DNA from 2 places in the Neisseria sp. P0022.S010 genome. Region 1 is predicted to be linked to the other one. Evidence: riboswitches for the same ligand, from Rfam matches in the RefSeq annotation. Region 1 holds a riboswitch; the other holds the start of a gene.
The links. A riboswitch is a leader RNA that binds a small molecule or an ion and turns the genes downstream of it on or off. The one in region 1 is predicted to bind preQ1.

Region 1 (3,361 bases):
GCCGCTTTGCGAAAGCATGTGGCTGCTCAGTATGCCGAGGATAGAAGATTGGGGGGCGGAATGTGTTTTGGATGTGTGCGGGCAGCCGGAAATGGACGGTCAGGCGCACGGCAAAGATGCGGTGTCTTGGTTGTCCATGCAGACGGAAATCCAAATGTTTCTCCACACGCATCCGATTAACCAAGCGCGTGAACAACAAGGATTGCCGGAAATCAACGGTTTGTGGCTGTGGAATGATGCGGACGGTACACAGTCTGCGGATATCGTCGCTTCAGACAGCGCATGGGCGCGTTTTTCGGATACGCCCAAACTCGATGCGCCGTATGATTTGAAGGCTTGGTTTGAGATGGTTCAAGAAACAGGCAACACGGTTTCAGACGGCCTTATCTTTTTGGACGACTTGGTTTCCACCTTACAGACAGGCGATGTTTGGGCGTACAAAGATATTTTGGAAAGCTGGGAAACCCGTTGGTTTGCGCCTTTATGGGACGCTCTTGATTCAGGCCGTCTGAAAACCGTGTGCATTGCCACAGACGGCGAAAACGGCGGCACGCTGGAAATCGGCCGCCGTTCAAAATGGGCGTTTTGGCGCAAAGCTAAAACGTTTAACGGATCGTGGTAAGCGGTTTTAAGCCTCCAACGCTTCCAGTTTGGCCGAAATTCTATCCCACACATCCTGCAACGGAATCGCTTTCAACAAACGGGTCGGATCGTTGGTATCGATGCTGTCGGGGTTAGGCAATTCGGCATAATCGCCGGCATAAATGACTTCCGCCTGCTCGGAATACGGACGCCATTTGTCCACCCATGACGCACCAAACAAAGCGATTTGCGGTTTATCCAAAGCGGCGGCGATGTGCATCGGTGCGGAATCTACACCGATAAACAGTTTGGCGCCCTCGATGGCCGCCGCCAATTCACGCAGGCTCAAGCATCCGGATAACACCCAAACTTTTCCGCCTTCAGGAATATTCAGACGGCCTATAATTTCCTGAAGCATGTATTGCTCGACATTGTCGGGGGAAGCGGTCAATACGACATTCTGCCCGCTGTTGAGCAGAAGCTGTACGATGGCAGCATTTTTACCGTCTTCCCAACATTTGAAATGCCAACGCGCACCCGGGTGCATCAACACATAATCTTCACCGTTCCAACCCTGAGCACGCAATTTCTGCCGCATGCTTTCCCTTGCATCTTGCGCCACCCAAAGGCGCACCTTCGCGTCGGCCACGTCTTCGGGCTGGATAAGCGGCGCAAGGATATTCAACTGGTTTTCAACGATATGATAGCTGGTATCCAGCTCATGGTTGATAAAATCATGACAGAAACGCCACCAGAAACCGTCGCGCTTGATGCAGTCCAAACCCACGCTGCAACGGGCGCACAGTTTGGCGATTATTGCCGCGCGCCATTGGTCGGACAGGTTGAAAGCCCAGTCGTAATCGCGTGCCTTCAGCTTTGAAAAAAGGTTTTTCTCACACGCCAACTGCTTGAATACGCCCAGCTTCTTCCAATTTCGATCAATGGTAAAAATCTGCGCAATCTGCGGATTATCGGCAATCAGCTGCTCCGTACCGGCATACACCAGCATATCGATTTCGCAATCGGGGAAACGGGTTTTCAGCGCATCGACCACCGGCGTGCTCAAAAGCACATCGCCATGATGGCGCAATTTGATGATCAGGATACGTTTGGGTTGGGCTAAAGACATACAAAACTTTCAGACGGCCTGTTGATTGGCTGCTATTGTAAAGCGGAAAACAGGTTTCATAAAATACAAAACAGGCCGTCTGAAAGCTATCCTGCTGATTCATCGCTATAAAATCCGCACAAGCCATGCAATTTATATTACAATCCGCACCCCGTGGTTCGAAAACCTCCCACATTAAAAAACTAAGGAAACCTCATGTCCCGCAACAACGAAGAGCTGCAAGGCATCTCCCTTTTGGGCAACCAGAAAACCCAATACCCGAGCGAATACGCACCTGAAATTTTGGAAGCGTTCGACAACAAACACCCCGACAACGACTATTTCGTCAAATTCGTCTGCCCCGAGTTCACCAGCCTCTGCCCGATGACCGGCCAGCCCGACTTTGCCACCATCTACATCCGCTACATCCCCCATATCAAAATGGTGGAAAGCAAATCACTGAAACTCTATCTTTTCAGCTTCCGCAACCACGGCGACTTCCATGAAGACTGCGTCAACATCATCATGAAAGACCTCATCGCCCTGATGGATCCAAAATACATCGAAGTATTCGGCGAATTCACACCGCGCGGCGGCATCGCCATTCATCCGTTTGCCAACTACGGCAAAGCAGGCACAGAGTTTGAAGCTTTGGCACGCAAACGCCTGTTTGAGCACGACGCACAATAATTCCGTTCAGACGGCCTAACGCCTTTTTCATTGCAAGACTTTCTCTATTGCACAGTCTCGCAAGGCTTCATGCCGTCTGAAATACTTCCGAAAGATTTCCATGTACGAATTTACCGCCGCACAGCAGAAGAAAGCGCTCTTCTGGCTGGTGCTTTTCCATATTTTTATTATTGCCGCCAGCAACTATCTGGTGCAGTTCCCCTTTCAGATTTTCGGTATCTTTACCACTTGGGGCGCATTTTCCTTCCCCTTTATCTTCCTCGCTACCGACCTGACCGTGCGCATTTTCGGCGCGCCGTTGGCGAGACGGATTATTTTTTGGGTGATGTTCCCCGCCCTGCTGCTCTCTTACGTCTTCTCCGTCCTCTTTCATGACGGCAACTGGACAGGCTGGGCATCTTTGGCCGAATTTAACACCTTCGTCGGCCGCATCGCATTGGCCAGCTTTTCCGCCTATGCGCTTGGGCAAATCCTCGATATTTTCGTGTTCAACAGATTACGCCGTCTGAAATCATGGTGGGCTGCCCCTACTGCTTCCACCGTTGTCGGCAATGCTTTGGACACGCTGGTGTTTTTTGCCGTTGCCTTTTACGCGAGCAACGATGAATTTATGGCGGCAAATTGGCAGGGCATCGCATTTGTCGATTATCTGTTCAAACTCGCCATCTGCACCCTCTTCTTCCTGCCTGCCTACGGCATCGTATTGAGCATCTTGACCAAAAAACTGACTTCCTTAAACGTCCGTCAAGAAATGCCCGAATCGGTTTTAGCCGAATAAGCAATAGATAAAAAACAAGGCCGTCTGAAACTTTAATCGTTCAGACGGCCTTTTATGTTTTCAAATGATTAACCGGTCAATTGCTTGGTAATCAGTTTTTTCAGCGGCGGGAAGTTATTGCTTGCACGCAATACCAAACCGCGCAGCAGTTTCGCCGGAGCAGTTTCATTGGTAAAGAGTTTCAGCAGCATATTGGTGCCGTG
Region 2 (3,361 bases), on a different contig from region 1:
GCGAGTTTATCGGCATCCAAAAAGAGGAGGCGCAACGGTTATGTGCGGATTTGTCGGCGTTTTATCAAGCTAAAGATTGGCAATTCGAGCCGCTTTGCGAAAGTATGTGGCTGCTCAGTATGCCGAAGATTGAAGATTGGGGCGCAGAATGTGTTTTGGATGTGTGCGGGCAGCCGGAAATGGACGGTCAGGCGCACGGCAAGGATGCGGTGTCTTGGTTGGCCATGCAGACGGAAATCCAAATGTTTCTCCACACGCATCCGATTAACCAAGCGCGTGAACAACAAGGATTGCCAGAAATCAACGGTTTGTGGCTGTGGAATGACGTGGACGGTACACAGTCTGCGGATATCGTCGCTTCAGACAGCGCATGGGCGCGTTTTTCGGATACGCCCAAACTCGATGCGCCGTATGATTTGAAGGCTTGGTTTGAAATGATTCAAGAAACAGGCAACACGGTTTCAGACGGCCTTATCTTTTTGGACGACTTGGTTTCCACCTTACAGACAGGCGATGTTTGGGCATACAAAGATATTTTGGAAAGCTGGGAAACCCGTTGGTTTACGCCTTTATGGGACGCACTCGCTTCAGGCCGTCTGAAAACCGTGTGCATTGCTACAGGCGGCGAAAACGGCGGCACGCTGGAAATCGGCCGCCGTTCCAAATGGGCGTTTTGGCGCAAAGCTAAAACGTTTAACGGATCGTGGTAAGCGGTTTTAAGCCTCCAACGCTTCCAATTTGGCAGAAATTCCATCCCACACATCCTGCAACGGAATCGCTTTCAACAGACGTGTCGGATCGTTGGTATCGATACTGTCAGGGTTGGGCAGTTCGGCATAATCGCCGGCATAAATGACTTCCGCCTGCTCGGAATACGGACGCCATTTATCCACCCATGACGCGCCAAACAAAGCGATTTGCGGTTTATCCAAAGATGCGGCGATGTGCATCGGTGCGGAATCGACACCGACAAACAGCTTGGCGCCCTCAATGGCCGCCGCCAATTCACGCAGACTCAAGCATCCGGACAGCACATATACTTTTCTGCCTTCCGGAATATTCAGACGGCCTATAATTTCCTGAAGCATGTATTGCTCGACAGTGTTGTGAGAAGCAGTCAATACGACATTCTGTCCGCTGTTGAGCAGAAGCTGTACGATAGCGGCGTTTTTGCCGTCTTCCCAACATTTGAAATGCCAACGCGCACCCGGGTGCAGCAACACATAATCTTCGCCGCTCCAACCCTGCTCACGCAATTTCTGCCGCATGCTTTCCCTTGCATCTTGTGCCACCCAAAGGCGTACTTTCGCATCGGCCACGTCTTCCGGCTGGATAAGTGGCGCAAGGATATTCAATTGATTTTCAACGATATGATGACTGGTATCAAGCTCATGGTTGATAAAATCATGACAGAAACGCCACCAGAAACCGTCGCGCTTGATGCAGTCCAAACCCACGCTACAACGGGCGCACAGTTTGGCGATTATTGCCGCGCGCCATTGGTCGGACAGGTTGAAAGCCCAGTCGTAATCGCGTGCCTTCAGCTTAGACAAAAGGTTTTTCTCACACGCCAACTGCTTGATTACGCCCAGCTTCTTCCAATTTCGATCAATGGTAAAAATCTGCGCAATCTGCGGATTATCGGCAATCAGCTGCCCCGTACCGGCATACACCAGCATATCGATTTCGCAATCGGGGAAACGGGTTTTCAGCGCATCGACCACCGGCGTGCTCAAAAGCACATCGCTATGATGGCGCAATTTGATGATCAGAATACGTTTGGGTTGGGCTAAAGACATACAAATACTTTCAGACGGCCTGTTGATTGGCTGCTATTGTAAAGCGGAAAACAGGTTTCATAAAATACAAAACAGGCCGTCTGAAACCTATCTTGCTGATTCATCGCTATAAAATCCGCACAAGCCATGCAATTTATATTACAATCCGCACCCCGTGGTTCGAAAACCTCCCACATTAAAAAACTAAGGAAACCTCATGTTCCGCAACAACGAAGAGCTGCAAGGCATCTCCCTTTTGGGCAACCAGAAAACCCAATACCCGAGCGAATACGCGCCTGAAATTTTGGAAGCGTTCGACAACAAACATCCCGACAACGACTATTTCGTCAAATTCATCTGCCCCGAGTTCACCAGCCTCTGCCCGATGACCGGCCAGCCCGACTTTGCCACCATCTACATCCGCTACATCCCCCATATCAAAATGGTGGAAAGCAAATCCCTGAAACTCTATCTCTTCAGCTTCCGCAACCACGGCGACTTCCATGAAGACTGCGTCAATATCATCATGAAAGACCTCATCGCCCTGATGGATCCGAAATACATCGAAGTATTCGGCGAATTCACACCGCGCGGCGGCATCGCCATTCACCCGTTTGCCAACTACGGCAAAGCAGGCACAGAGTTTGAAGCTTTGGCACGCAAACGCCTGTTTGAGCATGATGCACAATAATCCTATTCAGACGGCCTAACGCCCTTCTCATTGCAAGACTTTCTCTATTGCACAATCTTGCAAGGCTTCATGCCGTCTGAAAAACTTCCGAAAGATTCCCATGTACGAATTTACTGCCGCACAGCAGAAGAAAGCGCTCTTCTGGCTGGTGCTTTTCCATATTTTTATTATTGCCGCCAGCAACTATCTGGTGCAGTTCCCCTTTCAAATTTTCGGTATCTTTACCACTTGGGGCGCATTTTCCTTCCCCTTTATCTTCCTCGCTACCGACCTGACCGTGCGCATTTTCGGCGCGCCGTTGGCGAGACAGATTATTTTTTGGGTGATGTTCCCCGCCCTGCTGCTCTCTTACGTCTTCTCCGTCCTCTTTCATAACGGCAACTGGACAGGTTGGGCATCTTTAACTGAATTTAACACCTTCGTCGGCCGTATCGCATTGGCCAGCTTTTCCGCCTATGCGCTTGGACAAATCCTCGATATTTTCGTGTTCAACAGATTACGCCGTCTGAAATCATGGTGGGTTGCTCCTACTGCTTCCACCATTGTCGGCAATGCTTTGGACACGCTGGTGTTTTTCGCCGTTGCCTTTTATGCGAGCAACGATGAATTTATGGCGGCAAATTGGCAAGGCATCGCATTTGTCGATTATCTGTTCAAACTCGCCATCTGCACCCTCTTCTTCCTGCCTGCCTACGGCATCGTATTGAGCATCTTGACCAAAAAGCTGACTTCCTTAAACGTCCGTCAAGAAATGCCCGAATCAGTTTTAGCCAAATAAGCAGTAGATAAAAAACAAGGCCGTCTGAAACTTTAATCGTTCAGACGGCCTTTTATGTTTTAAACAATTAACCAGTCAATTGTTTGGTAATCAGTTTTTTCAGCGGTGGGAAGT

Region 2: it holds a riboswitch for preQ1, as region 1 does, so the genes downstream of both, queF (preQ(1) synthase) here and queF (preQ(1) synthase) in region 1, are expected to answer to the same signal.

The regions. Positions count from the first base shown of each region.
Region 1 is NZ_JBQCXF010000014.1:33,105-36,465, forward strand. Features, by position in the region: gene ACTHUT_RS03265 (hypothetical protein) at 1-622, shown strand, start outside; gene rfaQ (putative lipopolysaccharide heptosyltransferase III) at 629-1,711, opposite strand; PreQ1 riboswitch class I at 1,859-1,903, shown strand; gene queF (preQ(1) synthase) at 1,907-2,380, shown strand; gene ACTHUT_RS03280 (7-cyano-7-deazaguanine/7-aminomethyl-7-deazaguanine transporter) at 2,481-3,158, shown strand; gene ubiM (5-demethoxyubiquinol-8 5-hydroxylase UbiM) at 3,227-3,361, opposite strand, start outside.
Region 2 is NZ_JBQCXF010000189.1:357-3,717, forward strand. Features, by position in the region: gene ACTHUT_RS13355 (hypothetical protein) at 1-710, shown strand, start outside; gene rfaQ (putative lipopolysaccharide heptosyltransferase III) at 717-1,799, opposite strand; PreQ1 riboswitch class I at 1,948-1,992, shown strand; gene queF (preQ(1) synthase) at 1,996-2,469, shown strand; gene ACTHUT_RS13370 (7-cyano-7-deazaguanine/7-aminomethyl-7-deazaguanine transporter) at 2,570-3,247, shown strand; gene ubiM (5-demethoxyubiquinol-8 5-hydroxylase UbiM) at 3,315-3,361, opposite strand, start outside.